3 regions of the Streptomyces sp. NPDC057424 genome follow, and region 1 is predicted to be linked to each of the others. Evidence: riboswitches for the same ligand, from Rfam matches in the RefSeq annotation. Region 1 holds a riboswitch; each other region holds the start of a gene.
The links. Region 1 has a riboswitch for cyclic di-AMP ahead of ACFU3E_RS15645 (NlpC/P60 family protein). Riboswitches for the same ligand answer to the same signal wherever they lie in the genome.
Positions count from the first base shown of each region.

Region 2: linked by a shared signal. The riboswitch ahead of ACFU3E_RS24740 (C40 family peptidase) and the one ahead of ACFU3E_RS15645 (NlpC/P60 family protein) in region 1 are both predicted to bind cyclic di-AMP.
Region 3: linked by a shared signal. The riboswitch ahead of ACFU3E_RS27320 (peptidoglycan DD-metalloendopeptidase family protein) and the one ahead of ACFU3E_RS15645 (NlpC/P60 family protein) in region 1 are both predicted to bind cyclic di-AMP.

Region 1 is NZ_JBHVCP010000016.1:17,931-27,838, forward strand. Features, by position in the region: gene ACFU3E_RS15635 (hypothetical protein) at 309-662, shown strand; gene ACFU3E_RS15640 (hypothetical protein) at 640-1,581, opposite strand; gene ACFU3E_RS15645 (NlpC/P60 family protein) at 1,752-2,930, opposite strand; cyclic di-AMP (ydaO/yuaA leader) riboswitch at 2,939-3,111, opposite strand; gene pcrA (DNA helicase PcrA) at 3,426-5,903, shown strand; gene ACFU3E_RS15655 (M23 family metallopeptidase) at 5,962-7,515, opposite strand; gene ACFU3E_RS15660 (lipase family alpha/beta hydrolase) at 7,735-8,598, opposite strand; gene ACFU3E_RS15665 (cobalamin B12-binding domain-containing protein) at 9,122-9,538, shown strand; gene ACFU3E_RS15670 (DUF5691 domain-containing protein) at 9,748-9,908, opposite strand, start outside.
Region 2 is NZ_JBHVCP010000034.1:37,870-47,777, reverse strand. Features, by position in the region: gene ACFU3E_RS24750 (ATP-dependent Clp protease proteolytic subunit) at 1-469, shown strand, start outside; gene ACFU3E_RS24745 (hypothetical protein) at 477-785, shown strand; cyclic di-AMP (ydaO/yuaA leader) riboswitch at 1,122-1,334, shown strand; gene ACFU3E_RS24740 (C40 family peptidase) at 1,338-1,811, shown strand; gene ACFU3E_RS24735 (DUF6328 family protein) at 1,893-2,522, shown strand; gene ACFU3E_RS24730 (ATP-binding protein) at 2,660-3,118, opposite strand; gene ACFU3E_RS24725 (helix-turn-helix domain-containing protein) at 3,332-4,192, shown strand; gene ACFU3E_RS24720 (DUF397 domain-containing protein) at 4,202-4,432, shown strand; gene ACFU3E_RS24715 (8-amino-7-oxononanoate synthase) at 4,484-5,611, opposite strand; gene bioB (biotin synthase BioB) at 5,763-6,932, shown strand; gene ACFU3E_RS24705 (adenosylmethionine--8-amino-7-oxononanoate transaminase) at 6,925-8,205, shown strand; gene bioD (dethiobiotin synthase) at 8,207-8,932, shown strand; gene bla (class A beta-lactamase) at 9,017-9,908, shown strand, end outside.
Region 3 is NZ_JBHVCP010000041.1:33,420-43,327, reverse strand. Features, by position in the region: gene ACFU3E_RS27340 (Glu/Leu/Phe/Val dehydrogenase dimerization domain-containing protein) at 1-236, shown strand, start outside; gene ACFU3E_RS27335 (TetR/AcrR family transcriptional regulator) at 335-946, shown strand; gene ACFU3E_RS27330 (SGNH/GDSL hydrolase family protein) at 1,019-1,804, opposite strand; gene ACFU3E_RS27325 (DUF6250 domain-containing protein) at 1,950-2,666, opposite strand; gene ACFU3E_RS27320 (peptidoglycan DD-metalloendopeptidase family protein) at 2,858-3,772, opposite strand; cyclic di-AMP (ydaO/yuaA leader) riboswitch at 3,777-3,931, opposite strand; gene ACFU3E_RS27315 (alpha-galactosidase) at 4,247-6,325, opposite strand; gene ACFU3E_RS27310 (tyrosine-protein phosphatase) at 6,502-7,299, shown strand; gene ACFU3E_RS27305 (DUF6126 family protein) at 7,315-7,434, opposite strand; gene ACFU3E_RS27300 (helix-turn-helix domain-containing protein) at 7,431-8,078, opposite strand; gene ACFU3E_RS27295 (aspartate aminotransferase family protein) at 8,153-9,568, opposite strand; gene dxs (1-deoxy-D-xylulose-5-phosphate synthase) at 9,565-9,908, opposite strand, start outside.

The DNA.
Region 1 (9,908 bases):
CGGACTTCTCGGCGGTGGTGTCCGACTGCCGCCCCTGGCCCGGGCGGCGGTGGGGAGCCGGGCACCTGGTGGAGGACGCTAAGTGGCGCCGGGGCGGCCCGGTGGCAGGTGTGCGGAAGTGACGTGAGAGGACCGGCGGTGACCGTATGCGACCGTGGATCCACCCTGGCGCCGTCGACTTCACTCAGCGTGATGACCGATGTGTCGAATCGTGAGTGAGTGACCGTGATCGGGTGCTATGGGGCGCATGTGTGCATCACTGGCCCGGTGCCGGATGGCTCCGGAGCACCTGGTTAGGCTCCGGCCTCATGGACGTACTCATCCACCTCTTCGTCGGCCTCCACATCATCGGCATCGCCTCGCTGCTGGGCGGCTTCCTCACCCAGGTGAAGGCGATGGGCGAGGGTACCGCCCGCTTCACCCCCGCGATGCTGCACGGCGCGCTCACGATGCTGGTCACCGGTGTGGTCCTGGTCGGTCTCAACCAGGCCGACGACCAGTCCGTGAACAACATCAAGATCGGCGTGAAGCTGGCCCTGCTGATCGTGGTCCTCGGTCTCGTCTACGTGAAACGGGACGACGAGAAGGTGGACAAGGGCCTCTTCGGCCTGGTCGGTCTGCTGACCACGGCGAACATCTTCATCGCCGTGCTCTGGACCTGACCCGGGAGCGCCGGGCGCCGGCCCGGGCCGAGGCGAGGGCCCAGGCGGTGCACCCGAGCCAGGCGGCCACCGCGATCCACAGCAGCACCTCTCCGGCGACGTCGAGCCAGGGGACGTCGAGGGCTGCGGCGACCGCCAGCGCGGCCGTGGCCGTCACGGCCGCGGCGAACACGGTCGCCCAGCGTCGCACGTCGTAGTGGTGCCGGGGCCAGAAGAGCTCGGCGAGGAGCAGGGCGACGCAGGCGATCAGCGCGAGCACGAGCAGCGTGACGGTCGTCGTGCGCAGGGCGCTGACGTTGTCCTCGTTCCACAGGTACAGGCGAGCGCTGTCGGCGCTGAGGAGCTTCGCCGCGGCCAGTGCCGAGAAGGCGAGGGCGCCGGCCGCGAGCCAGTGGTCCCCGCGCCCCTCCTCCACCTGCCGGGGCTGGAAGCGGAACAGGGCGAAGCCGTAGAGCGCAAGTCCCAGCCAGAACAGCACCAGGGCGGCGTGGGCGAGCCAGGCCGCCGCTTCGGCCGCGGCGAGTGTGGCGCCGAGCATGGCGAGTCCCTGAGTGGCCACGCAGCGCAGGAAGACCGTCCCCCGCCGCCCCTCGGTCTCCGCGGTGAGCAGCACCACCCAGAGCAGCGTGGCGAGCGCCAACAGCGCCTCGGCGAGGGGCTGCCGGCCGGTCACGGAGAAGCCGGTGCCGAGGACTGCGGTCGCCGCCACGGTGGTGAGCGCGGCCGGCGTCTCGGCCCGCCGTCCGCCGTGCGCGCGCTGGGCGAGGCCCGCGGCCGCCACCAGCCAGGCCGCGCAGGCCAGGGTGAGGGTGATGCGGGAGAGGACCTCGAAGCCCGCCGAGTCGAGACCGACCGGCAGGACGCCGGTCGCCAGCGCATACGTCGCCCACCAGGTGGCAAACGGGGAGGGACCGGACATAGCGCCGATGCTAGTGCCCCGGCAGGCAACGGTCGCCCCGTCGCGACGCCCGGCACGCTCCCCCAAGCTCTTCGAGCAGGGGGGACCCTCACTCGCCGCACCGGCCGAAAGCCCACGTACGTCCGGTACGAGAGGGGCACGCGCGCGTGCCCCTCTCGTAACGAGACTTCTCAGGCCGGGCGCACCACGCTGTGGATCGCCGACTCGCCGTCGTAGTAGACCGACTCCTCGCGCACATACGTGCCGGGCTTCGGGGCGTGGATCATCATGCCGTTGCCGATGTAGATGCCGACGTGGGAGAGGTCGTCGTAGAAGAACACGAGGTCGCCGGGCTGGGCCTGGGAGAGCGGGACCGTGGTGCCGGCGTTCACCTGGTCGTAGGTCGTGCGTGGCAGGGTGACGCCCGCGGCCTTCCAGGCGGCCTGGGTGAGGCCGGAGCAGTCGTAGGAGCCGGGGCCGACGGCACCCCACACGTACGGCTTGCCGATCTGGGCGCGGGCGAAGGCGAGCGCCTTGTCGGCCTTGGTGGCGTACGAGGAGTCGGCCGGCGCGGTGGAGGAGGATGAGCCGGAGCCCGGCGAACCCGACGACGAGGACCCGCTGTCCTGCTGCTGGGCGGCCTCGTCCTGCGCCTGCTGCTGCGCGGCCTGCTGCCGGGCCAGCTCGTCGGCCTTGCGGGCGGCCTCCTCCCGCTTCTCCTTCTCGATCGCCGCGAGCCGGGCCTTCTCCTCGGCGGTCAGCTTCGACATCAGCTCGCGCGCGTCGGCGAGCTTGCGCTGGACGGTGGCCTTGGCCGTCTTGAGATCGCCCTGCGACTCGGTGAGCGTCTCGAGGCTCTCGGTGGCCTCCTGGCGCTTCTCCATCGTCTCGGACTGCTGCGTGACGTAGTCGTCGACCGCGGCCTTCTGACGGCCGGTCATCCGGTCCATCAGCTGGGTCCGGTCGAAGTAGTCCTGCGGAGTGTCCGCGAGCAGGAACGTCGCCGTGTCCGGGGCGGCGGCGCCGGTGCGGTACTGGGCGGAGGCGAAGGAACCCAGTTCCTCGCGGGCCTCGTTGAGCTTCTGGGTGCGCTGGGCGACGTCGTCCAGGAGGGTGTCGACGCGCTTGCGCTGCTTCGCGGTCTTCTCCTTGGCCGCGTTGTACTTGCCGGTCGCCGACTCGGCCTGGCGGTACAGGTCGTCGACCTTCTTCTCGACTTCCTCGAGGCTGGGCTTGTCGTCGGCCTCGGGGGCGGCGTTGGCCGACTGGGACAGCAGGGCCACGGACGTGAGGGCCGCCGTTGCGAGGGCGGGGGGCCGTATGCCTGCCACGCGCGTACCCGTAGGACGCGACTTGCGGTGCGACGCCAAGGGAGGCGACTCCTTCCATGTTCCGCCTACCGGGTTAGCTGTCGGGTTCGGGCGGGTGCTTCGGAAGGTTTGCCCTACGGCCTTCTCCGCACAGGGAGTCGGGCCGATTCACCCCAGGTTCACGGTTGGGTCCCCGGCTCCGGCTGCCGCTGCGGCACACCGGACTCGGCGGAGGCCGCGCGGCCCGGCGACGTTCGCCGGTGGGGGTCATGCGGCCCGGTCGCACCGTAGCCAACTCGTGTGGCCCTTGTGAAGGTTGATGGGTGATATGCCCGATACATTTTCGTGACCTCGTTCCTGAGCGTTGCGGAGAGTGAACGATCGAGGAGGTTTGGTCATGGATGGTCCGCATTTGCGGGGGGTGTAGCAGGACGTGATCATGCGGTCATGGAGGGCGACAATGCGCCGCCGGGCGGTCGGCGGGCGTGCGGGCGGGCGGCGATGTTCTCGGGGCGGCGGCGGGCTGTCAGTGAGGCGCCCTAGACTCGGAGAGCGATGAGCAGCCTCTTTGACGACAACTTCCTGGCGAACCTCCAGGCCCAGCGGGGCCCCGCGGACGAGCCCCCGCCGCCGCCCGAGGACGATCACGCTCCGGAGCCGGTTCCGGACGATCTGTTCGGCGGGAAGTTCGACGTGCCCCCGGACCGGGACGCCTACTACCGGGACGGTGCCCCCCGCCCGGCGGTGGACACCGCCGCCCTCCTGGAGGGGCTGAACGACAACCAGCGCGCCGCCGTCGTGCACTCCGGCTCCCCGCTGCTCATCGTGGCCGGCGCCGGCTCCGGCAAGACCCGTGTGCTCACGCACCGCATCGCCCACCTGCTCGCCGAGCGGGACGTGCACCCCGGCCAGATCCTCGCGATCACCTTCACCAACAAGGCCGCCGGCGAGATGAAGGAGCGCGTCGAGCAGCTCGTCGGCCCGCGCGCGAACGCCATGTGGGTCATGACGTTCCACAGCGCGTGCGTCCGCATCCTCAGGCGGGAGAGCAAGAAGCTCGGCTTCACCTCCTCCTTCTCGATCTACGACGCCGCCGACTCCAAGCGCCTGATGGCCCTGGTCTGCCGCGACCTGGACCTCGACCCCAAGCGCTTCCCGCCGAAGTCCTTCAGCGCCAAGATCAGCAACCTGAAGAACGAGCTGATCGACGAGGAGGACTTCGCCGCACAGGCCACCGACGGCTTCGAGAAGACCCTCGCCCAGGCCTACGCCATGTACCAGTCGCGGCTGCGCGAGGCGAACGCCCTCGACTTCGACGACCTGATCATGACGACGGTCAATCTCCTGCGCGCCTTCCCGGACGTCGCCGAGCACTACCGCCGCCGCTTCCGGCACGTCATGGTCGACGAGTACCAGGACACCAACCACGCCCAGTACGCCCTGGTCCGCGAGCTGGTCGGCACCTCCGAGCACCCGGTCGACGTGCCGCCGGAAGCCGAGGTCCCGCCCGCCGAGCTGTGCGTGGTGGGTGACGCCGACCAGTCGATCTACGCCTTCCGCGGTGCGACGATCCGCAACATCCTCCAGTTCGAGGAGGACTACCCGGACGCGACGACGATCCTGCTGGAGCAGAACTACCGCTCCACCCAGACCATCCTCAGCGCGGCCAACGCGGTCATCGAGCGCAACGAGTCCCGCCGCCCCAAGAACCTGTGGACCAACGCCGGCACGGGTGCGCGCATCACCGGCTACGTCGCCGACACCGAGCACGACGAGGCGCAGTTCGTCGCCGAGGAGATAGACCGCCTCACCGACGCGGGCGAGGCGAAGGCCGGCGACGTCGCCGTCTTCTACCGCACCAACGCCCAGTCCCGTGTCTTCGAAGAGGTCTTCATCCGCGTCGGCCTGCCCTACAAGGTCGTCGGCGGTGTCCGCTTCTACGAGCGCAAGGAGGTCCGGGACGTCCTGGCCTACCTGCGCGTGCTGGCCAACCCGGAGGACTCGGTGCCGCTGCGCCGGATCCTCAACGTCCCCAAGCGGGGCATCGGTGACCGCGCCGAGGCCATGATCGACGCCCTGTCCCAGCGGGAGAAGATCAGCTTCCCGCAGGCGCTCAAGCGGGTCGACGAGGCGTACGGCATGGCCGCGCGTTCCACCAACGCCGTCAAGCGGTTCAACACGCTGATGGAGGACCTCCGTACCGTCGTCGAGTCCGGCGCCGGACCGGCCACGGTGCTGGAGGCCGTACTGGAGCGCACCGGGTACCTCGCCGAGCTGCAGGCCTCCACCGACCCGCAGGACGAGACCCGGATCGAGAACCTTCAGGAACTCGCCGCAGTCGCCATGGAGTTCGAGCAGGAGCGCGGCGAGGAACAGCCGAGCACCCTGTCCGACTTCCTCGAACAGGTCGCGCTGGTCGCCGACTCCGACCAGATCCCCGACGAGGAGGACGGCGACGGCGTCATCACCCTGATGACCCTCCACACCGCCAAGGGCCTGGAGTTCCCGGTCGTCTTCCTGACCGGCATGGAGGACGGCGTCTTCCCGCACATGCGCGCCCTCGGCCAGACCAAGGAACTGGAGGAGGAGCGGCGCCTGGCCTACGTCGGCATCACACGCGCGCGGGAACGGCTGTATCTGACGCGGTCCACGCTGCGCAGCGCATGGGGCCAGCCGTCGTACAACCCGCCCTCCCGGTTCCTGGAGGAGATCCCGCCGACCCACGTGGAGTGGAAGCGGACGGGAGCGACCGCACCCGCGTCCTCCGGGCCGGTCTCGGCGGTGGCGGCCTCGCTGTCCTCGTCCCGCTCGCGCTCCTCGGCGTCGGGCGCCTCGGGTTTCGCCACGCGCCGCACCGCCGAGAAGCCGGTGGTGTCACTGGCGGTCGGCGACCGGGTCACGCACGACCAGTTCGGGCTCGGCACCGTCGTCGGGGTCAAGGGCACGGGCGGCAACGCCGAGGCGACGATCGACTTCGGCGACACCAAGCCGAAGCGGCTGCTGCTGCGGTACGCGCCGGTGGAGAAGCTGTAGCACCGTGAGGTGAGCCGGTGGGCCCCTGCTCGCCCGACGGGCGGGGGCTGCCGGGACGTTACGTCGGGTCGATGCCGTGGCTGCGCAGCCACGGGAGCGGGTCGATCGCCGAGCCGCCGCCCGGGCGCACCTCGAAGTGCAGGTGCGGGCCGGTGGAGTTGCCGGAGTTGCCGGAGCGCGCGATCGGATCGCCGGCCTTCACGGTCGTGCCCGAGGCGACCGTGTAGGTGGAGAGGTGGCAGTACCACGTCTCCGTGCCGTCCTTCGCGGTCAGGATCAGCATGTTGCCGTACGCGCTGTTCCACTGCGTGCGCACGGTGCCGTCCGTCGCGGCCATCACGGTCGTGCCGTACGAGACGGGGAAGTCGATGCCGGTGTGCAGGGACATCCAGTTGATGCCGGACTGGCCGTAGGTGGCGCTGAGTCCGTGCCGCGCGACCGGCAGGGCGAACTTGGGGCGCAGCCGCTCCTTGCGGGCCGCCTCCTCAGCCGCCCGCTTCTTCTCGGCCGCCTGCTGGGCCTTGAGATCGATGCGCTCCTGCGTACGGCTGGCCCGGTCGGCGAAGTCGTCGGCACCGGCGGAGAGGCTCTGCAGCTGTGTGTCCAGCTTGTTGTTGGCGGCGGCTGGTTTGACCGGCTGCGCGTCCGCCGCCATCGTCTGCGCCTCCGCGGCACTGTCGTCGGCGAAGGTGCCGACGGAGGCGGCGGCGATCCCGGCGACACCCATCACACACGCCGAGGGCACCGCGATGGTCATCAGCGCCGAGCGCTTGGGGGGCGTACGGCGGCGGGAACGGGAACCGGCGCGCGCGGCCGCCCGCGACGACGGGGCCGGGGTGACGTCCTCCTGGCCGTCCAGGAGAGGCGTGACGACGGGCAGTTCACCGGTGGTTTCCGGCTCGTCGCCCTCCGCGGCGGGGTCGTGGTAACCGGTCCCGTCGGACTCGCCGTAGCCGACCTGCTCGAACGTCGCGGTCTCGTACTGGTCGAAGGTTTCAGCGGGGTGCTCGTACGCGTCGGGATCCGGTGCGGCGGTGCCGTCGGAGTTCCACTGCGTGGCGTCGTAGGCGCCCGTGTCGAAACTCTGCGTGCCCCATTCCCACTGCTGGGTGTGGTCGGCGGGGTTGCCGGACTGGTCGGGCTGGAGCCAGGCGCCGGTCTCCCACTGCCCGGTGGCGTCGGGAGACGGGGCCTGGGACGGGATGGCCGACATCGGCTGCTGCTCGGCCGTCCAGGAGGCCGTGTCGTAGACGCCGGTGTCGTAGGCGGCGTGGTGCTGGGCCGCGTACGCGTCGTAGTGCACGTTCTCGTGCGTGCCGGTGGGCCAGTGACCGGCGTCGTAGGCGCCCGTGTCGTGGCCGTTGCCCGGCATGTCGCCGAAGAGGGGGTCGGTCGCGAAGCTCGCGGTGGCGTGCCCGGTGGCGTCGAAACCGGTGCCGTCGGTACCGGTTGCGGTGGCACCGGTGGCGTCAAATCCGGTGGCGGCGTAGTCGCCGTACGTGGTGAAGTCGCCGTACTGGGCTTCCTGGGTGCCGTACGACCCGTAGTGCGCGGAGGCGGCGTCGGAAGCCGGAGCCGGGGTCATGGTCCCCGACGGGTGACGGTCGTTCACCAACTTCTCTTTCGCCTCGACAACAGGGGCTGCCAGAGCAGTGCGGTGACTGTACCCGGCGGTACGCGGGCACGACAATCTTCGGCAGGTTTCGCGCGCGCAGGAAACGGGCATTCGGCCGTGTTTTGGCGGACTGCGGGCACGGGTTTGGTTCTGTGTTCGAAGTTTGTTCGAGGTTGATCAGGGTTGTGGTGTCGAGTGACCGCAGTGTGACGAGTCTCAGGCGACCGTCAGATCGCCGGTGTGTTCGGCGGACGGTTCACCCGGGTGGGCCGTGTCGAGGACCTGCCGTATCCCGTGGGCGACGGCGGGGTGCACGGGCAGGGCGAGATGGCCGATGCCGGTCACGCGCACGTTCTGCGCCGTCAGATCGGGATGGTCGATGCAGGCCGTCTCCAGCGGGTCCATCACATGGTCCAGGTCGCTCCAGAAGCTGACGAAGTGCGTTCGGCAGTCAGGGGCGGGCAGAGTGAGCTCTTCGAGCACCGGTGAGCCGGGGCGCATCTGGCGCACGATGGGGTGCGCGTCCGCCAAGGGCATCACTCGGGTTCCCGAGTGCGGCGTGCCGAGCGTGACAAGGGTCCGCACGCGTGTGTCACCGCCGAGCCGCTGCACGTAGTAGCGCGCTATCAGGCCGCCGAGGCTGTGCCCGACGACATCGACCCGGCCGGCCCCCGTGCGCTCGCAGACCTCTTCGATGTGCCGGCCGAGCCGCTCGGCGGCGGCCCGTATGTCCCAGGTCAGCGGCGAGTAGTTGAGGGACTCGATCTGCTGCCTGCCGTGCTGGGCGAGGCTGCGGCGCAGCAGGACGAAGACCGAGCGGTTGTCGATGAAGCCGTGCAGCAGGACGACCGGCGGCTTGGCTTCCGTGGGCAGTTGGGCGGCGCCGTCCGCGGGCAGTGCCGGGGCGGGGGCGCGCCGCTCCTGGGTGATGCCGGATGGATAGAGAAGGAGATGCCCGGCCAGGATCGCGATCTCCAGGGCGGTGGCCTTCAGGAGAGCCAGGGAGAGTCCCGCCAGTCTGCCCGGCAGCAGGCGCTCGCAGAACGGAAGAAAGGGCAGAGCAGCCCTGGTGACCTTCATGGCCGACCTCCTGTCGGCACGCGGGAGGACGGCTCCGCCCCCCGTGTGCCCTCGTGGAAAGCAGCTGCGAAGACGGCCGTCGGTGACCGCACGAGCGGCGTGAGCCGCGTGAGCCGCGGGGGCAGAGCGCGGCGTGTGGCGTGTGTGACGCCGGTGGTACGACGGAGGTCCCCGAACGGTGGGGTGACGAGGTTCCCCGCTGATGCGCCGTGTCTGCCCTGCGTGCCGTGCGTGCGGTACGTGCCCTGCGTGCCTTCGCCGAGGTGCCGTGCCGCCGTGGTGCGTCTGGATGGCGCGGCGGTACGGCAACCTCGATGCGGCTCCCCTTGCGCTTGTCCCATCGTGTGATTTCCCCCTCGGTATCCGCCGCGAAACTGCCGGTTGCGGGATCCTGGAGATAACGTTCGTTCACTTGCCCGGACGGTTCGGGGCGGGTTGTCCGTGCGGTGCGGCGTGTACGGCTTGCCCGATGTGTGCGGTACTTGTCGGTACGGATGGATGTAGTCGCTTCATGGAGGCAGTGATGGGTGTGGCAGCCGGTCCGATCCGCGTCGTGGTGGCCAAGCCGGGGCTCGACGGCCACGATCGCGGGGCCAAGGTGATCGCGCGGGCCCTGCGTGACGCCGGTATGGAGGTCATCTACACCGGGCTCCACCAGACTCCCGAGCAGATCGTCGACACGGCGATCCAGGAGGACGCCGACGCGATCGGGCTGTCCATCCTCTCCGGAGCGCACAACACGCTCTTCGCGGCGGTGATCGACCTGCTCAGGGAGCACGACGCGGAGGACATCCTGGTCTTCGGCGGCGGGATCATCCCCGAGGCGGACATCCCCCTGCTGAAGGAGAAGGGCGTCGCGGAGATCTTCACCCCGGGCGCGACGACGGCGTCGATCGTGGACTGGGTCCGGACGAACGCGCGCCAGCCCGCGGAGGCGTAGACCTCCGGCGGTCCCACCGGGGCGCCCCTGCCCGGCCAGGGGCGACGCACTCTCGGTTCGACGGGGACGGGCGACTGCCTCCGGCGGCCGTCCCGATCGGTGGCATGCCTCGCGGCAGCCGGTTGCCGTAGGGCACGTGAGGCCGGGTGCCGCGAGGCGCCCGTCATCGAGCGGGTCGCGGCGCGCGCCGCCGCAGGCGCGGAAGAGGGTCAGGCGGCTCCCAGCTCGTCGGTCATCGCCGCACGCAGGCGCAGGGTCGTGACCAGGCGCTGGAACGCCTCCGCCCAGTAGCCGCCGGCTCCCGGGGACGCGTTCTCCGGTTCGTCGGGTACGGCCAGCAGAGCATCGAGCCGGGCGGCCTCGGACGGGT
Region 2 (9,908 bases), on a different contig from region 1:
CCTGGAGCACCAGGCCCCGGAGCGCGACATCTCGCTCTACATCAACTCCCCCGGCGGCACCTTCCACGCCATGACGGCGATCTACGACACGATGCAGTACCTCTCCTGCGACGTGGAGACGATCTGCCTGGGCCAGGCCGGTGCCGCCTCGTCGGTGCTGCTGGCGGCGGGCACGCCCGGCAAGCGATTCGCGCTGCCCGACGCCCGCCTGGTGATCCGTCAGCCCGCACTGCCCGAGCCGGTCCGCGGGCAGGCGAGCGATCTGGCCATCCAGGCCGACGAGTTGACGCGCATCCGGAGCCGGATGGAGGAGATGCTCGCCCAGCACACGGGCCGCACCCGGGAGCAGGTGAGCAAGGACATCGAGCGGGAGAAGATCCTCACCGCCCGGGAGGCGGTGGAGTACGGCCTGGTGGACGGGATCATCCCCGGCCGCAAGGCCACCCTGGCCCCGCCGACCGGGCAGTGAGGCCCTGGTGCTCCCGCCCGAACTGCCGCCGCTGCCCGCCCTGACGCGCGCCGAGGCGGAGCTGATCGACCGCTACCTCGAGGTCGTCGACCTGCTCGGCCGTATCAACCCGGCCCAGGACGGCGACGCCTACCGCGGGCTGCGCGCCGCCCAGGCCCTGGTCGGCAAGGCGACCGCGCTGCGTGACGCGCTGGCCCTGATGCACCAGCGGGGCGAGACGGAGCTGCACTCCGGCACCCTGGCCCGGGCGCTACGGGTGCTGGACGGCGAACGGCGCACGTCCCGCCTCACCCTGCCCCCGGAGTCCGTCAGTTGACGCGGAAGCGTCGGTCCGGACGCCCGCCCCGTTGGCGGAGCGTCCGGACCTGAGTTGAAACGGACCAAAAGACGTACCCCTGTTCGGAGTAGGCGGGAGACCGATTTCGGGACCGTTCCGGTTGCGCAACACGCTTAGCCCTCGGACGGAATGGGGCATTCCGCTGCTGGTCCGGCGATGCGCGAACCCGTGGACAGTGGCTCGAACGCACACGTGTCCACCCGAACGGGTGAGTGGTGAGTAACAACACAAATCCCCGGTTCCGTTGGGAAATCCGGACAGCCATGAGCCAAGATCCCTGTCTGACGACAAGCCCCCGCCGCTGTGGCGGGGCGATCCGGGCGGACGCCGAGTCCTGCCGCCGCCCGGATGACCGGTCGACAGGAGTGGATCGGCAGGAGTGGAGGACCCAAGCACGACGGGTCGCCGGGACGGTCACGCCATGACCGGATCCGAGCAGCCCTTGGGGTGAAGCCGCGTCAGCGGCCGGGCAACTTCGCCAGCCCGAATCCGACAGGTCATCCTTCACAGGCGGCTGACGAAGGGTTGCGCATGACTGCGCTCAATCGTGTCCCGTCGCTCATGGCCCGGGCCGGCACGGCCTCGGCGCTCACCATCGCCGCGGTGGGCGGCTCGATAGTGGCGCCCGGCTTCGCCTCGGATGCCGCGGCAGCCACGCCGGCGACCAAGGCACTCCAGATCGCGGCCTCGAAGAAGGGTTCACCGTACAAGTACGGGGCCACCGGTCCGCACCGGTTCGACTGCTCCGGGCTCACGCTCTACTCGTTCAAGAAGGCCGGCAAGAAGCTCCCCCGCACGGCTGCCCAGCAGTACAACAAGACGCGCCACATCTCCGCCAAGAACCGCAAGGCGGGAGACCTGGTGTTCTTCCACTCGGGCAGCAACGTGTACCACGTCGGTATCTACGCGGGTAAGAACAAGCTCTGGCACTCCCCGAAGAGCGGGGACGTGGTGCGACTGCAGAAGATCTGGACCAAGAGCGTCTGGTACGGGCGCGTGAAGTGATCCGCCCGGCGTGCGGCGGCGCCCCGACGCGCCGCCGCATGCCGGAGCGTGACACGGGCTCACATGGATACCCGCGACCCCATGGCCGAGCACCGTCCCTGCACCGCGCGCAACGAGACTCCGCTGCAGCGCGCCGACCGCAACTTCGTCGAGTTGCTCCAGGAACTGCGCGTCACCCAGACGGGCGTGCAGATCCTCTTCGCCTTCCTGCTGTCGCTGGCCTTCACGTCGCGCTTCGAGGACCTCGACACGGTCCAGCGCGTCACCTACGTCGTCACGCTGCTGCTCGCGGTCCTCGCCGCCGCGCTCTTCACCGCGCCGGCCGCACTGCACCGCTCTCTCTTCCAGCAGGGCGCCAAGCCCCGCATCGTGCGGGTTTCCTCGCGCCTGGCCAGCACCGGCCTGAGCGTGCTGGTGTTCGCGTTCAGCGGTTCCGTGCTGCTGGTGGTCGACGTGACCACGGGCCGGACCGGTGGTATCGCCGCGGGCGCCGCGACCTTCCTGGTCTGCGTCGGCCTGTGGGGGCTGCTCCCGCGGCTGGTGCGGCGGGCGGGGCTGCGCCGCGAGGCGGACGGCACCGGGGAGCCCGCCGAGGAGCAGCCGGGCCGGAGCGACGTCGGGATCCCGGCGCCGCTGCGGCGCACCGTCAGGCAGCCGTCAGGGCTGCGAGGGGCGGCAGCACACCGGGAGGCGCCGGCACGGCACCGGTGACGGCCGCGGGCCCCCGGTGGGTCATGAGGCTCGGCACGGGCGTCGCAGCCGTGCGGATGGCCCGGATGTGGGTCGCGCGGGCCGGGCTGCGCGGAGGGCACGCGCCGGGGAGTTCTTCCGGATCCTGCTCCGTGTGACTACGGCTCCTGCTGGACCGCCGTCGTCACCGGCTGGACCGGGACGGCCCAGGGGAGTTCGACCGAGATGGTCTTGCCGCCTTCACGGGTGGGTCGGATGCGGAGCCTGCCGCCGCATTCCGCGGTCAGCCAGCGGATGATGACCAGGCCGCGGCCGTTGTCCTGCTGGACGGCTGCGGGCAGGCGTCTGGGGAAGCGCGGGTGGCCGTCCGTGACACCGATGCGCAGGTGCTCGTCGCGGTCGAGCACGACGTCCACGGTGAACGTGGGCGACTGACCGAAGGTGTGCTGGACGGCGTTGGTGGCGAGTTCGGAGATGATGAGCCGGACGGTGTCGGACACTTCCGTGTCCGCCGGCAGGCCCCACTCCGCCAGCGTGCCCACCACGTAGGCACGCGCTGCGGAGACCGAGGCGGGATCGCTCGGCAGAGTGACGGATGCTTCCAGATGGTCTGCCATGGCGACGTCGTCCCTTTCCCACGGGACCGCAGCCCGACACGGAGCGGATGGTTCGAGTACGGTCCCGGACTGGTGCTTCGTCGCCAGACTGCCACCAGAACACCCCTGAAGGACGGCGATCCACCAAGATATGCATATATCTGTCGCTCAAAGCGGTGAACTCTGCGACGCGAGACCGTATTTGGGTGGCTCGGAAGGAGTAAGGAGGTGCCCATGCAGCACGGTCCCGCGGTGCGCCGCCGGAAACTGGGCGCCGAACTGCGTGCGCTGCGTACCTCTGCGGGGCTCACGAGCGGTGAGGCGGCCCGGCTGGTGGGCTGGCACCAGTCCAAGGTCAGCCGGATCGAGACGGGCACGAGCGGGGTGAAACCGGCCGATGTGCGGTTACTTCTCGACGCCTACGGCGTGGCAGACTCCCAGCTTCGCGAACTGCTCATGGTGTTGGCGGGCTCCGAGGACAGCGGCGGCCGGCACCACTGGTGGCACGCCTACCGCGGGGTACTGCCGCCGACCTACCGGGACTTCATCAGCCTGGAGTCCCAGGCCGGCGCGATGCGCACACTGGAGACCACCGTCGTCCCGGGCCTGCTGCAGACGCCCGAGTACGCGCGTGCGGTGACGCGGGCCGCGGTGGAGGGGCTCCCCGAGGACCGGCTCGACACGCTGGTCGAGGTGCGGCTGGCCCGGCAGGACGTGCTGCGCGCGGATCCCCCGCTGAGTCTCAGCGCCGTCCTGGACGAGGCGGTGCTGCGGCGGGAGGTGGGCGGGCCCGGGGTCATGGCCCGCCAGCTGGAGCGGCTGGTCGAGGCGGCCCGGCTGCCCCAAGTACGCCTCCAGGTACTGCCGTTCGCTGCCGGGGCGCACATCGGCGTCACCGGCCCTTTCGTTATCTTGTCATTTTCGAGCACTTCTGATCTGGATGTGGTTGTTCTCGACCACTTGACGAGTAGCCTCTACCTCGAACGGAAAGAAGACCTCCAGGCCTACACGGAGGCCTTCAACGCCCTTCAGATCCACGCCCTTTCGCCCGAGGACTCGTTGGATTTCATCGCCGGGACAGCCGCCGGCGCGTAAGGAGGCACCATGCGTGCACTGCCTCGTCATGTCCCCTCAAGCATCGAGCTGCACGGTGTGCGGTGGCTGCGCAGCAGCTACAGCACCGGCGCGAACAACTGCGTCGAGACCGCGTGTCCGGGCGCCCCGCCCTGGGCCGGACTGCTCGCCGTGCGCGACTCCAAGGACCCGGCCGGACCCGCGCTGCTCTTCTCCCCGGGGAGCTGGGCCGCGTTCGCGGCCGGGGTGGACCGCATGTAACCGCGTTCGATCAGGCCGTCGTCGTGCGACGCACGGCCGTGTCACGCCGACTCATGGCCGCGCCTCGCCGATCAGCCGTACAGCGCGTTCCATCTGCTGACCGGTCAGGTCCGCGCGGGCGGTCAGCCTGAGCCGTGAGATGCCGTCCGGCACGGAAGGGGGCCGGAAGCAGCCCACGGCCAGGCCCGCCGCGCGGCACTGCGCCGCCCAGCGCACGGCGTCCTCGGGGGAGGGCGCCCGCACCGAGACCACCGCGGCGTCCGGACGTACCGCTTCCAGACCCGCGGCGGTCAGGCGTGCGTGCAGTTCGCCCGCCACCGCGCGGGCCCGTGCCGCCCGTTCCGGCTCGCGGCGCAGCAACCGCAGGGCCGACAGGGCCGCTCCCGCCGCCGCGGGGGCGAGTCCGGTGTCGAAAATGAACGTCCGGGCGGCGTTGACCAGGTGGTCGACGACCCGGGCGGGGCCGAGGACGGCACCGCCCTGACTGCCGAGCGACTTGGACAGCGTGACCGTCGCGACCACGTCGCCGGCGCCCGCGAGCCCGGCCGCGTACGGGGCGCCGCGGCCGCCGTCGCCGAGGACGCCCAGGCCGTGGGCGTCGTCGACGACCAGCCCGGCGCCGTGCTCCCGGCAGGCCTCGGCCAGCGCGGTGAGCGGAGCCGCGTCGCCGTCGACCGAGAAGACCGTGTCGGACACGGCGATCGCCGTGCCCTCGTGGGTTGCCAGCGCCTTGCGCACGGCGTCCGGCTCGGCGTGCGCCACGACCTGGGTGGTGCCGCGGGCCAGTCGGCAGCCGTCGATGAGCGAGGCGTGGTTGCCCGCGTCGGAGACGATCAGGGAGCCGTGCGGGGCCAGGGCGGTGACCGCGGCGAGGTTGGCGGCGTAGCCGGAGGAGAAGACGAGGGCTGCCTCGAAGCCGCAGAAATCGGCCAGTTCCCGCTCGAGTTCGGCGTGCAGTTCGGTGGTGCCGGTGACGAGCCGGGAACCCGTCGAGCCGCCGCCCCAGGTCCGCGCGGCCCGGGCCGCGCCCTCGGTGATCTCGGGGTGGCGGGCCAGCCCGAGGTAGTCGTTGCTCGCCAGGTCGAGGAGCGGCGAATCGGCCGGACGGGGTCGCAGAGTCCGTACGAGTCCGGCGCGGGCGCGCAGCTCCGCCTGCTCGTCGATCCAGCCGAACGCCATGGGGGGGTCCTCCGGGGAATTTGTAGGCAGTGCACAGACACTAGCGGGACCTCCAGCAGGTCACTGTGTGGCAATACCCACACCTCGAAGCGACTCTGTTGTACGAACTCTCCTTGGCCCGGAGCGGGTCCGTAGGACAGGATCGGCTCTCATGGACCTGCTGAACACGCTGGTGGACAAGGGGCTTCGGCGCGAGCTGCCGACCCGCGACGAGGCACTGGCCGTCCTCGCGACGTCCGACGACGACCTGCTCGATGTGGTGGCCGCGGCCGGAAAAGTGCGCCGGCACTGGTTCGGCCGACGGGTGAAACTGAACTATCTCGTCAATCTCAAGTCCGGCCTGTGCCCCGAGGACTGCTCCTACTGTTCGCAGCGGCTCGGTTCGACGGCCGGGATCCTGAAGTACACCTGGCTGAAGCCCGACCAGGCGTCCGACGCGGCCGCGGCCGGTGTGGCCGGAGGGGCCAAGCGGGTGTGCCTGGTGGCCAGCGGGCGCGGCCCGACCGACCGGGACGTGGACCGGGTCTCCGAGACGATCAAGACGATCAAGGACAACAACGAGGGCGTCGAGGTGTGCGCCTGCCTCGGACTGCTCTCCGACGGCCAGGCGGAGCGCCTGCGCGAGGCCGGCGCCGACGCCTACAACCACAACCTCAACACGTCCGAGGCGACGTACGGCGAGATCACCACCACGCACACGTACGAGGACCGCGTCGACACCGTGCAGAAGGCGCACGCGGCCGGTCTGTCCGCCTGCTCCGGGCTGATCGCCGGCATGGGCGAGACGGACGAGGACCTGGTGGACGTCGTCTTCTCGCTGCGTGAGCTGGACCCGGACTCGGTTCCGGTCAACTTCCTGATCCCGTTCGAGGGCACCCCGCTCGGCAAGGAATGGAACCTAACCCCCCAGCGGTGCCTCAGGATCCTGGCGATGACACGGTTCGTCTGTCCCGACGTCGAGGTGCGCATCGCCGGCGGGCGCGAGGTCCATCTGCGCACGATGCAGCCGCTCGCCCTGCACCTGGCCAACTCGATCTTCCTCGGCGACTACCTCACCAGCGAGGGCCAGGCCGGCAAGGCCGACCTCGAGATGATCGCGGACGCCGGCTTCGAGGTGGAGGGCACCGACCGGGTGACGCTTCCGGAGCACCGGGCCGGAGGCTGCCACGACGGTGGCGGAGTCTGCGGTGACGGCGGCGGGGCGTGCGGCTCCGGCGAAGAGCCGCAGGTCGCCGGCCCCCCTGTCGGCGCCGAACCCCGGACCGACCTGGTCGCCGTGCGCCGCCGGGGCACCGGGACGGACCTCGCGCCCAATGCCTGAGCCGGCCGTCTCCGAACTGCTGGAGCTCGACCGGCGGCATGTGTGGCATCCCTACGGCCCGATGCCCGGGCGGCAGCAACCGCTGGTCGTGGAGTCGGCGAGCGGGGTGCGGCTGCGGCTCGCCGGCGGCTCGGGAGAGCTGGTCGACGGGATGTCGTCCTGGTGGTCGGCGATCCACGGCTACAACCACCCGGTGCTGAACGAGGCCGCGCGCGAGCAGCTCGGGCGCATGAGCCACGTGATGTTCGGCGGGCTCACCCACGAGCCCGCCGTGCGCTTGGCGAAGCTCCTTGTCGACATGTCACCCGAGGGCCTGGAGCATGTCTTCCTCGCCGACTCGGGGTCGGTGTCGGTCGAGGTCGCGGTCAAGATGTGCCTGCAGTACTGGCGTTCGCTGGGCCGTCCCGGCAAGCAGCGGCTGCTGACCTGGCGCGGCGGCTACCACGGCGACACCTGGCAGCCGATGTCGGTGTGCGATCCCGAGGGCGGGATGCACGGCCTGTGGACCGGGGTGCTGCAGCGTCAGGTGTTCGCCGACCCGCCCCCGGCGGAGTACGAGGAGGCGTACGCCGAGCACCTGCGGTCGCTGATCGCGCAGCACGCGGACGAGCTCGCCGCGGTGATCGTCGAGCCGGTGGTGCAGGGCGCGGGCGGGATGAGGTTCCACTCCCCCGCGTATCTGCGGGTGCTGCGCGAGGCGTGCGACGCGCATGACGTGCTGCTGGTGTTCGACGAGATCGCGACCGGCTTCGGCCGTACGGGCGCGCTGTTCGCGGCGGAGCACGCGGCCGTGACACCGGACGTGATGTGCGTGGGCAAGGCGCTGACCGGCGGCTATGTGACGATGGCGGCGACCCTGTGCACCGCACGGGTGGCTGACGGCATCTCGCGGGGCGAGGTGCCGGTGCTCGCGCACGGCCCCACCTTCATGGGCAACCCGCTGGCGGCGGCGGTGGCCTGCGCCTCGATCGAGCTGTTGCTAGGGCAGGAGTGGCGCGCGGAGGTCGAGCGGATCGAGACGGGCCTGCGGGACGGGCTCTCGGTGGCTTCGGACCTGCCCGGAGTGAAGGACGTGCGGGTGCTCGGCGCCATCGGCGTCGTGCAACTGGATCACGCCGTGGACATGCAGGCCGCGACGGAGGCAGCCGTGCGTGAGGGCGTGTGGCTGCGGCCGTTCCGCGATCTGATCTACACCATGCCGCCGTACGTCACGGGCGACGCGGACCTGGCGCGGATCGCACGGGCCGTGTGCGCGGCGGCGCGGGAGGGATGACATGCCGGTACTGGTGATCACGGGCACGGGCACGGAGGTCGGCAAGACGGTCGTGACCGCCACCGTCGCCGCGACGGCCCTGGCCGCCGGCCGTTCGGTGGCCGTGCTGAAGGCCGCGCAGACGGGCGTACGGCCGGACGAGCCGGGGGACGCCGCCGAGGTGGCCCGCCTCGCGGGCCCGGTGACGACGGCCGAACTGGCCCGGTACCCAGAGCCGTTGGCGCCGGCCACCGCTGCGCGCCGGGCCGGCCGGGCCCCGGTCCGTCCGCACGAGGTCGCGGAGGCCGCCGCCAAACTGGCCACCGAGCACGACCTGGTGCTGGTCGAAGGGGCCGGCGGACTGCTCGTCCGGTTCGACGCGGCCGGCGGCACCCTGGCGGACGCGGCCCGGCTGCTGTCGGCGCCGGTGCTGGTCGTGGCGCCCTCGGGGCTGGGCACCCTGAACACGACGGAGCTCACGGCGCGTGAACTGCGCTCCCGGGGGCTGGAACCGGCCGGGATCGTCATCGGGAGCTGGCCCGCGGCCCCGGATCTCGCCGCGCGGTGCAATCTCACGGACCTGCCGGAGGTGGCCGGAGCCCCGCTGCTGGGCTCCGTCCCGGCCGGGTCGGGGGCCCTGCCCCCTGCGGACTTCCAGGCGGCCGCGCCGCACTGGCTGGCGCCCAGGCTGGACGGCTCCTGGGACGCGGAGGCGTTCCGGGAACGGGAGGCGCCCGGGGCGTTCTGAGGGTCCGGGCGGGCGCGCGATGAAACCGGCGCGGGCGTGATCGCGTGTTGAACTACGAATGTGATCACCTCCGAAGGGACCACCTTGCACAGGAACGGACCACGCCCGTCCCGCCGTACGGCCCTCGCGCTGGGCACGGCCGCCGCTCTCGCGCTGGGCGGCGGCACGGCCCACGCGCTTCCGGGCACCGGCGGTGTCACCGCGCGACTGCGGGAACTGGAGCAGGAGCACACCGCGCGGCTGGGCGTGTACGCCCGCAACATGCGCACGGGCCGGACGGTGGCCTACCGGGCCGACGAGCGCTTCCCGATGGCCTCGGTGTTCAAGACGCTCGCCGCCGCTGCGGTCCTGCGCGACCTCGACCGCCACGGCGAGGTCCTGGCCCGGCGCGTCCACTACACCCGGGACTACGTCATGAAGTCGGGCTACTCCCCCGTCACGGAGGACCACGTCGCGACCGGCATGACCGTCGGCGAACTGTGCGACGCCACCATCCGCTTCAGCGACAACACCGCGGGCAACCTGCTCCTGAAGGAGCTGGGCGGACCGACCGCCGTCACGCGTTTCTGCCGCTCGGTCGGCGACCGGGTCACCCGGCTCGACCGGTGGGAGCCCGAGCTCAACTCCGCGGAGCCGTGGCGGGTGACCGACACGACCTCCCCGCGTGCCATCGGCACGACCTACGCCCGGCTCGTGCTCGGCCGCGTGCTGGAGCCCCGGGACCGCGCACGGCTCACGGACTGGCTGCTGCGCAACACCACCAGTACCGAGAAGTTCCGCAAGGCCCTGCCCGCCGACTGGCTGATCGCCGACAAGACCGGCGGGGGACGGTACGGCGGCAACAACGACGTGGGCATCACCTGGCCGCCGGACGGCCCGCCGATCGTGATGTCGGTGCTGACCACGCAGCCGGAGGAGGACGCTGCGGCCGACAACCCGCTGGTGGCCGGCGCCGCGGCCCTGCTGGCGGCGGAAC
Region 3 (9,908 bases), on a different contig from region 1:
TGCCGGACGTCGTGGTCAACTCGGGGACGAACGCCTGGTGGTGGTGGACGCTGTTCGGGGACGTCGGAGCCGACGCCGAGGAGGCGTTCGCGTGGACCCGCCGCTCGATGCGGGCCCTGGTCGAGCGGACGCTGGCCCGTGCGCAGGCCGACGGGACGACACCGCGGGCCGCCGCCCACGCGATCGCGGCCGACCGGCTGCCGGTGATCGCGGAGCGGTTCGGCTGGTTCCGGTGAGGCGCCCGCCGCCTCCACGGCGACGGCCCTGGCGGCCCCTGCCGGACAGGCCGAAACGCCCCGTCGAGGGGCGGTACGCGCGTGGGTAGGGTGACGGCGTGACGAGAGTCCGGTTGAGTGTGGCTCAGCGGCGCGGGGATCTGCTGCGGGCCGCCATCGAGCAGATCGAGGCGAGGGGTGTGGCGGCGGTCAGGATCGCCGACGTGGCCTCGGCGCTCGGCGTGAGCAACGCACTGGTCCTCTACCACTTCTCGACGAAGGAGCAGCTGGTCGCCGCCGCGTTCCGGCACGCGGCGGAGGGGGACCTGGCGCATCTGCGCAAGGTGCTGGGCCGCCGTTCGCCGGCGCTGCGCCGGCTGCGGTCGGCCGTACGGTGGTACGCCCCGACCGGGCAGGCCAAGGGCTGGCGGCTGTGGATCGAGAGCTGGGCGGTGGCGCTGCGCGACCCGGCGCTGCGCGAGGTCGCCCAGGATCTCGACCGGCAGTGGAAGGCGGCCCTCGCCGAGGTCATCGCGGAGGGCGTGGCCGCGGGCGAGTTCCGCTGCCCGGACCCGGCCGGTACGGCCCTGCGTCTCACCGCCCTCCTCGACGGTCTCGCCGTCCAGCTGACGTCCTACGCCGGCGCGGTGCCGCGTGCCCGGGCCCAGGAGTGGGTGGAGGAAGCGCTGGTCCGCGAGTTGGGCCTGGAGCAAGAGGGGCTGACGCCCTAGACGGCACGCTCCCGCGGGTGCGGGCCATGCCGGATGGGACACCGGCACGGCACGCACCCGCAGGAGCCGCTCTCACGCCACCGGTGCGATCCGCATCCTGATGTCGTCCGGCGACAACGCCCCCTTGGCCGTCACATGGTCGCCGGACGACTCCCCGCGCAGCCGGCGCCCGATCCACGGCACGAGGAACTCGCGCGCCCAGGCGACGTTGTCCCGCCGCATGTCGAGCGCGCCCCGCGGGGGCAGCGGAGGCCACGCCTGCTCGGGGTCGGCCGGCACGTCGAGGCCGAGGACCTGGCCCGCGCGGAGCGCCACGCGCGTGTGCCCCTCGGGCGACAGGTGCAGCCGGTCGGCGTCCCAGGCCCTGCGGTCCTGCACACTGCGCAGGGACCACAGGTCGAGCACCGGGCAGCCGTACCGGTCGGCGATGGCCCGGACGTGGCCGTTGTACGTGGCGATCTTGCCGCGCAGGTGCTTGAGCACGGGCACGCCACGGGTGTCGAAACCGGTCGTCACCATGACCGTGCCGGACACGGCGGTGAGCTGGACCAAGGCCCGCTCGAAGCGCTCGGCCACCTCGTCCGGGTCGGTGCCGGGCCGGATGATGTCGTTGCCCCCCGCGCAGAACGAGACGAGGTCCGGAGCCATGTCGACGGCCCGCGGAACCTGGTCCGCCACGATCTGGTCGAGGAGCTTTCCGCGTACCGCGAGATTGGTGTACTGGAAGTCGCCCTCGGGCCTGCGGTCGGCGAGCAGGACGGCGAACCGGTCGGCCCAGCCGACGAACGCGCCGTCGGGGCCGGGATCACCGACCCCCTCGGTGAAGCTGTCCCCCAACGCCACGTACGACCCGATCACTGCTTTGCTGTCACTCTTCGAATCGTCTGCCACAGCAGGTCATGATTCACCTTCGAATGTGACCTACGCGACCGTAGGAAAGGGTTGACGGGCGGTGAGATAAGCCACTCCTGAAGGGTTGGCAAACTCCGGAATACAGCACTCGTCAGGAATGTTCCGGGGTCAGCCGCCAGACTCGGAACCCGCTGATCCGGAAATGGCTCCACACGGTCCGGAAGGCGAAGTGCCCGCTCGTGTACGGCTGCGGGTCGGCGTAGCCGAAGACCAGCCGCCCGTTGTTCCACCACTGGACCGTGGAGCCGTCGGAGACGATCCGTACCCGGTTCGGCTCGTTCGGGACCAGCAGCGGTTCGGTGTGGTCGAAGACCAGAGGACGGACACCGGGCTCGCCGACGTAGCGGCGCAGCCGGGTCGTGGTGTTGTAGTTGGCGCCGTAGCCCGCGTAGTACGTCGTGAGGTGGTCGTACTCGTCGAAGGCGCCGCCGCGGGGAGCAGCGAAGAGGTCGCCCGGGGAGCGGACGTCGGTCGCGTTCCAGAAGTTGTTGAGGTCCGAGACCCGGTCGTTGGCCCCGCCCTCGGAGACGGGGATCGCGGTGTACTCGAGGACGTACGGCCCGACGAGCCGCTGTCTGAACCACACGGTCGCGCCGCTCGGTACGTCGATCTCCAGGATGCCGCGGGAGGCGGTGACGGTACCGCCGGCCTGGAGTTCCGTGACCCACTGCCCGAGGCCGTGACAGAAGTCGTCCTGGGCGATGGGGCGGCGGTGTCGGGGCGCGGCATGCACGGTCACCGCCGGGGCGAGGGCCGCCAGGGCGGCTCCGGCGGCCAGGGTTCCGAACGCTCTGCGGGTGGTCGGCACGGGACACAGCTCCTCGGGATCCGCCGGGAAGGCTCGGGAAAGCGCTTGCACTCCGGACGGGATCACTCTGTCCCAACTGCCGCCGCCTGTCGATCCCTTGGGGCCGGTCGACGGCATGCACACACCGAAGGCCGGACCCGGCGATCGGGGTCCGGCCTTCGGTCGCGTGTCAGGCTGCGGGAGATCGGCCGTCAGCCGACGGAGACGCCGTGCGAGCGCAGGAAGGCGACCGGGTCCACGTCCGAGCCGTAGTCCGGCGTGGTACGGATCTCGAAGTGCAGGTGCGGTCCGGTCACGTTGCCGGTCGCGCCCGACAGGCCGACCTGCTGCCCGGCGGTCACGGTCTGGCCGGCCGAGACGGAGAGCTGGGACAGGTGGGCGTACTGGGCGTAGTTGCCGTCCGCGAGCTTGATGACGACCTGGTTGCCGTACGCGCCGCCCCAGCCGGCGGAGACGACCGTGCCCGCGCCGACGGCCTTGAGGGAGGTGCCGGTCGGGACGACGAAGTCGACGCCGGTGTGGTAGCCGCTGGACCACATGCTGCCGGACATGCGGTACGGGGTGCCGACGGTGGCGCCGGCCACCGGGACGCTGTAGCCACTGGAGTTGGCTTCGGCGGCGGGCTTGGCGGCGGCCGGCTTCGCGGCGGTCTCGGCCTTCGGGGCCGACTCGGCGGCGGACGACTTCGAGGCCGAGGGCTTGGGCGCGGACGGGGCCGAGGCCTTCGGCGCGCTCGCCGCCTTCTTGCTGACCGACAGCTTCAGGCCGGGGTGGATCAGCGACGGGTCGGAGCCGACGACGTCACGGTTGTCCGCGTAGAGCTTCTTCCAACCGCCGCTGACGTTCTGGTCGTCGGCGATCTTCGCGAGGTAGTCGCCGGCCTTCACGGTGTACGTGCGGGCACCGCCGGCCTTCGCGGCGGCCTGCTTCTCGGCGGCCGGAGCGGACTGGACGGCCTTTTCCGGAGCCGACTGCCCGGTGGCGGCGTGGGCGCCTGCGGCTCCCATGAGCGGCAGGGCGAGGGCGGCCCCGCCGGTGCCGGCGACGGCGATGGAGCGGGTGAAACGCTGGGTCTTGGGACGGCGGTGCTTACCCTTCGCGGGCATGGCGAATTCCTCTCCGTCGCCTGCGAGGTGAGCTGTCGGGTGCGGGCTGGAGATGCCCGGCCGCGCCGGGGCGCGGCTTAACCCCAAGCCGTTCCGGGAACCGGAACAGGCGTCTTACCTGTGGGTCCCCCGCTCCTGCCGTGCGTCGGGTCAGTGTGTGGGGCTCCGGGCGGCGGCAGGATTAGGCGTCCGTCCGGATTGGTGTGGAACGTAAGCGACCAAGACGCAACGGGACAAGCTTGCGGTTGCCCGGGGCGGTGTTTTTCTTGACGCGTCACCACATTTGCCGTCACCGAGCGTGGATTACCGATCTCCCGCTTTCCTCAATGGCCCTGAATAGCGCCAGAATTACGTGAACATGGCGACAACGTATCGTCACGAATATGACGATGGTCACGCGCCCCGAACTCATCTCCTTTACGATCGGGGCACGTTGCCCCTTTACGGCTTAAACACCCTATTCGGACAGAACGACTACTTACGCTTAAGGCGGACGACCGCGGCGTCCAGATCCCCGCACAGGCCGACCCGCAGTCCATGGTGAAGCAGTAGGGCCCCGCGGTGCACTTCGCCCGTTTCGAGGCATTCGTACGATGCGGTCGGGTCGAGGGCGCGCAACCGGAGCGCCGGCACGGGCTCGCCGTAACGCTGCGCCTGGAGCCAGGCGAGGACGACGGTCTCGTCGCCGAGGGCGTACTGCACGGCGCTCAGTCCGCCCTCCGGAGGACGCAGCCGGTACAGGTCGCCCTGCTGCACCACGGGCCGGATCTCCTTGTAGAGACCCACCCATTCCCGCGCCTCGGCGAGCTCCTCCCGCGTCCACTGCGTGAGGTCACCGCCGACCCCCAGCACCCCGGCCATCGCGCTGACGAACCGGAACCGCAGGGAACTGGCCCGCCGGTTGAGCATGGCGTTCGGACTGTCGGTGACCCAGGCGGCCATGACCCGGGCCGGATGGAGCTGACTGAAGCCGTGCTGGATGGCGAGCCGGTCGAGCGGGTCGGTGTTGTCCGACGTCCAGACCTGGTCCGCACGGCTCAGCACCCCGAGGTCGATCCGGCCGCCGCCGCCCGAGCAGGACTCGAAGGCCACGCCCGGGTGGGCGGCCCGCAGCCGGTCCAGCAGGGCGTACAGGCCCCGGACGTGGTCGACCCACAGCCGCTGCGGGTAGGGGTCGTCCGGCCAGCCGGCGTCGGTGAAGCAGCGGTTGAAGTCCCACTTGACGTAGTCGACGGGGGCACTGGAGAGGAGCCCGTCGAGCTGCTCCCACAGGTACACCCGGACGTCCTCGCGAGCCAGGTTCAGTACGAGCTGATTACGGAACTCCGTCCGCTTTCGTCCCGGTTGGTACTGAACCCAGTCGGGGTGCGCGCGGTACAGATCGCTGTCCGGGTTGACCATCTCGGGCTCGACCCAGATCCCGAACTGCATGCCGAGACCGTGCACGTGGTCGGCGAGCGGCTTCAGCCCGCCCGGGAAACGGCCGGGGTTCGGGGTCCAGTCGCCGAGCCCGGCCCGGTCGCTGGTGCGCGCCCCGAACCAGCCGTCGTCGACCACGAACAGCTCGACACCGATGGCCGCGGCCCGCTCGGCCAGCGCCCGCTGCTGCTCCTCGGAGATGTCGAACTCGGTGGCCTCCCAGGAGTTGAACAGCACCGGCCGGTCCCGGCCCGCGTCCGGGATCACGTACGTCCGCTGGTAGGCGTGCCAGGCGCGGCTCGCCCCGCCGAAGCCGCCGTCGCTCCAGAGCCCGGCGAAGACGGGGGTCGTGTACGACTCTCCCGTGCCCAGCGTCAGCAGGCCCGAGTCGTCGTAGCCGGCGCCGCCGGTGATCTGCACCGTTGTGTCCGGGAGCTGGGCCACGGCGATGCGCCAGGAACCGGACCAGCCCAGGGCGCAGCCGTAGACCTCGCCGTGCTCCTCGGTGGCGCCGGCGTCCAGGGCGACCCACGGCAGGTGCTGGTGGGAGGTGTGACCGCGGCGGCTGCCGATGACCTTCTCTCCGTGGGTGAGGGGGGAGCGCGTCAGCCGTGACTCGGCGCCCCAGCGGCCGTGCAGCTGGGACAGCCGCCAGGCGTCGCGGTCGGGCAGGGTCCAGGTGGCGGAGTCGGCGCGCAGCAGCTCGACGGCCGGTCCCCGGTTGTCCAGGGTCACCCAGCGCTCGACGACATCCGTCGAGGAGCGCATCCGGTAGTGCAGCGTGACGGCGAGGTCGCCGTCACGGAACCGCAGCCGCAGCTCGTCGTCCTCGGTGTCGTGTCCCTCGAGGACCCACTCGGTACCGCGCCGCTCGGGCGTGCGTACGGAGAGGGCAGGGCGGACGAAACGGGGGCCGCCCTCGACCGGGTACTCCTCGCGCCCGTCGAGCGGAGCCTCGAAGGGCCAGTAGTCCGGCAGCGGCCGGACGGCGAGGGCCTCGGCGTCGGCGAGGCCGATCCGGGGGCCCCAGTGCAGGTGCAGCAGTTCGTCCCGGTCGGTGACGTGGACGGCGTAGCTGCTGGCCGGCCCGGAGAGCACCCACGTACGACCGTCTTCGGAGATGTCCAGCACCATGCCCCCACAGATTCGAACAAGCCCGACCAGGTGCGACCAGTCAGCAACATCATCAAGGGCCACGGCGGCCCCGGGCAACGCCTGTGGACAACTCATTGCCTCAGGCAGGCATGTCGTATCGTCGAGTGACGCCCGTCGACGAGCCGCGCCGGCGGCACCGAAGGGGAGGAGCCCTCGTGACACAGCAGGTCCCGTCGACCGAGCCCGAGCTGGCCGGAGTGCGCAACTTCCGTGATGTGGGCGGACTTCCGACCGTGGACGGGCGGCGGGTGCGCCAGGGAGTGCTGTTCCGCAGCGGTCACCTCGCCCACGCGACCGGAGAGGACGCCGCCTTCCTCACCACCCTGGGCCTGCACACGATCTTCGACTTCCGCAACGCGGCGGACCAGAAGCTCGAGGGCCCGGACGTCGCGCTGCCGGGCGTGCGCAATGTGAACCTGCCGCTGAGCGACCCCGCCGACGGCGCCGAGTTCTGGAAGATGGTCCGCGACGGCGACTTGGGCCAGCTCCGCGCGATCCTCGCGGACGGCAAGGGCGCGGGCCGGATGATCGCCTCGTACCGCATGATCATCAAGGACCGCACGGGTGAGCACTCCCGGGTGCTGCACGAGCTCGCGGAGGACAGCGTCCCCGCGCTGATGCACTGCGCGGCGGGCAAGGACCGCGCGGGGCTGTCCGTCGCGGTGACACTGCTCGCGGTGGGCGTCGAACGCGAGGCGATCGTCGACGACTACCTGAAGTCGAACGCCAAGCACCGCCGCTACAAGGTGCACCGCAGCAGCTCCGCCGCCTCGGCCTACTCCCCCGAGGTCATGGAGCTGCTCAGTCCCCTCTTCGACGCGCGCGCCGAGTACCTGACGGCGGCCTTCGACACCATCGAGGAGACCTGGGGCGGCGTCGGCACCTACCTGGAGAAGGGGCTGAAGCTCACCCCGGAGACCCGCGAGCAGCTGCGCGAGCGGCTTCTCGACTGAGACGCCCGGGCGGGGCTACTTGGCGCCGACCTCGAACAGCAGGTAGACGAACGCGGCGAAGACGTGCCCGAGGATGAGATAGATGAGCAGCCTCACCCACAGGGCGCGGGGAAACCTCTGCTCCATGTCGCTCACGCCATGTCTCCAGAGGTGGGGCCCAGGCACAGCGCGGCCGTGGGGCTCTGCAGCAGGGTGTGGACGAAGAGCAGCTCGACTCCGTCGTGGTCCTCGGCGGCGATCCGGTGCGGGGTGAGGGAGTCGAAGTGGGCGCTGTCCCCGGGGGCCAGCCGGTGCGTGGTGTCCCCGAGGCGCAGCCGCAGCCGGCCGCGCAGCACATGGAGCCACTCCTCGCCGGGGTGGACGCGGACGATGTCGCCCTGGGAGCCGTGGGGGACGTGGACGCGCAGGGCCTGCATCCCGCGGCCGGGGGCGCCGGCCTGCCAGTAGGTCCAGCCGCCCGCCGCGGTGGGTTCCATGTCGGCGGCGCGGATGACGGAGTCCCGTTCGGCGACCGTCTCACCGAGCAGTTCGGAGACGGTCGTACCGTAGATGCGGGCGAGTGCGAGCAGCATCGGCAAAGAGGGCTGCCGCTGCCCGGTCTCCAGGCGGGAGAGATGGGCGGGCGACAGCCCGGCGGCGCGGGACGCGGCCTCCAGCGTCAGGGAAGCCTGACGCCGAAGCGCCCGCAGCTGGGGCGCGACGACGGCGGGCAGCGCACCGGCCGGCTGGTCGGCCGGCGCCTCGGCCCCTGGGGGCCGCTCGGTCTCGGAGGGGCTCATGCCTCCATTCAGCCGGAGCCTTGCCTCACCGGCAAATTTCTTGCCTCACAGGCAAAGACCCGGGAGGCGGAGCCTCAGCGGTTGGCCACCGCCTGCTTGACGAGCGTCTTGCCGAAGTCCCACACCAGCCCACCGTTGTGCGCGTCGTCCATCACGGCGGTGAAGGCGTCGACGAACCGGTCCACCTCCCGCTCGCCGATGATCAGCGGCGGGATCAGCTTGATCACCTCCATGTGGTCGCCGGAGACCTGGGTGAGGATCCGGTGCCGCTGCAGCAGCGGCACGGCGACCATCTGGGCGAAGAGCCCCTTGCGAGCGGCCTGGAGCATGGCCCAGCGGCTGCGCAGCTTCAGCGACCTGGGCCGTCCGAACTCGATGCCGATCATCAGGCCCCGGCCGCGGACCTCGGCGAGCATCTCGTACGTGTCCGTGAGCGCGGCCAGCCGGGACCGGAGCCGCTCCCCGGTGGCACGGACGCCCGCGACGATCTGCTCGTTCTCCATCACCGACAGCACCGCGAGGCCCGCCGCCATGGCCTGCGCGTTGGATCCGAAGCTCGCCGAGTGGACGAGCACCCGGTCCATGGACGAGTAGACCTTCTTGAAGATCCAGTCCTTGCCGATCGTGGCGCCGACCGGCACATAGCCGCCGGAGAGCGCCTTGGCCACGCACACCAGGTCGGGTTCCACACCGTCCTCGTGCTGGTAGGCGTAGAAGTCGCCGGTCCGGCCGAGGCCGGTCTGCACCTCGTCGGCGATGAGCAGGGCCTTGTGCCGGTGCAGCAGCTCCTGGGCGGCCCGCAGCCAGCCGGGCGGCCCTTCCAGGACGCCCTTGCCCTGGATCGGCTCGACGATCAGCGCGGCGACGTCGCCCTTCCTGAGCTCCCGCTCCAGCGCGTCGAGATCGCCGAGCGGGACGGCCGTGTCGGGCAGCAGCGGGGCGAAGCCGTCGCGGAAGCCGGACTCCCCGTTCACGGAGAGGGAGCCGGTGGTCAGGCCGTGGAAGGCGTGCGCGCAGTACAGGACCCTGGGCCTGCCCGTGACGAACCGCGCGAACTTCAGCGCGCCCTCGACGGCCTCGGTGCCGCTGTTGCCGAAGAACACGCGGTCCAGGTGCGGGCTGTGCGCGAGCAGCTTCTCGGCCAGCAGGCCCGGCAGCGGCTGGCAGTCGAACCGGGTGAGGTCGGCGAGACCGGCGTCCAGGACGTCGTGCAGCGCCTTGCGTACGACGGGGTGGTGGCGGCCGAGGCCCATCACCCCGAACCCGGCGAGCATGTCCAGGTAGTCGTTGCCGTCCGCGTCGTAGAAGTAGGCGCCCTCGGCGCGCTCGTAGACCTTGTCGAAGCCGATGGTGTGCAGCATGCGCGGGAGCTGGTGGTTGAGGTACCGGCTGTGCAGCTCGTAGCGCTCGGCTCCGCGCTCGGCCAGCAGCTTGCCGAGGTCGAACTCCCCGGCCTGCGACGACTCCGACGCGGATTCGGCGGTTGTCATTCCTGTGGCTCCTTGGACTGCTCTTCCTTCACGGCCAGGCTCGCGCTGATCCGCCCGGCCACCTCGACGGGTGTCAGGCCGATGTCGGCGAGCACCTCACCGCGCTTGGCGTGCGCGAGGAACTGCTCGGGGATGCCGAACCGCCGTACCGGTACGTCGACCTCGGCGTCGCCCAGAGCCAGCGCCACAGCCGAACCGACCCCGGCCGCACGGCTGTTGTCCTCGACGACGGCGACCAGACGGTGCTCGGCGGCGAGGCCGGGGAGCGCCGGGTCGACGGGCTTGACCCAGCGCGGGTCGACGACGGTGCAACCGATGCCGCGCGCTTCGAGCAGCTCGG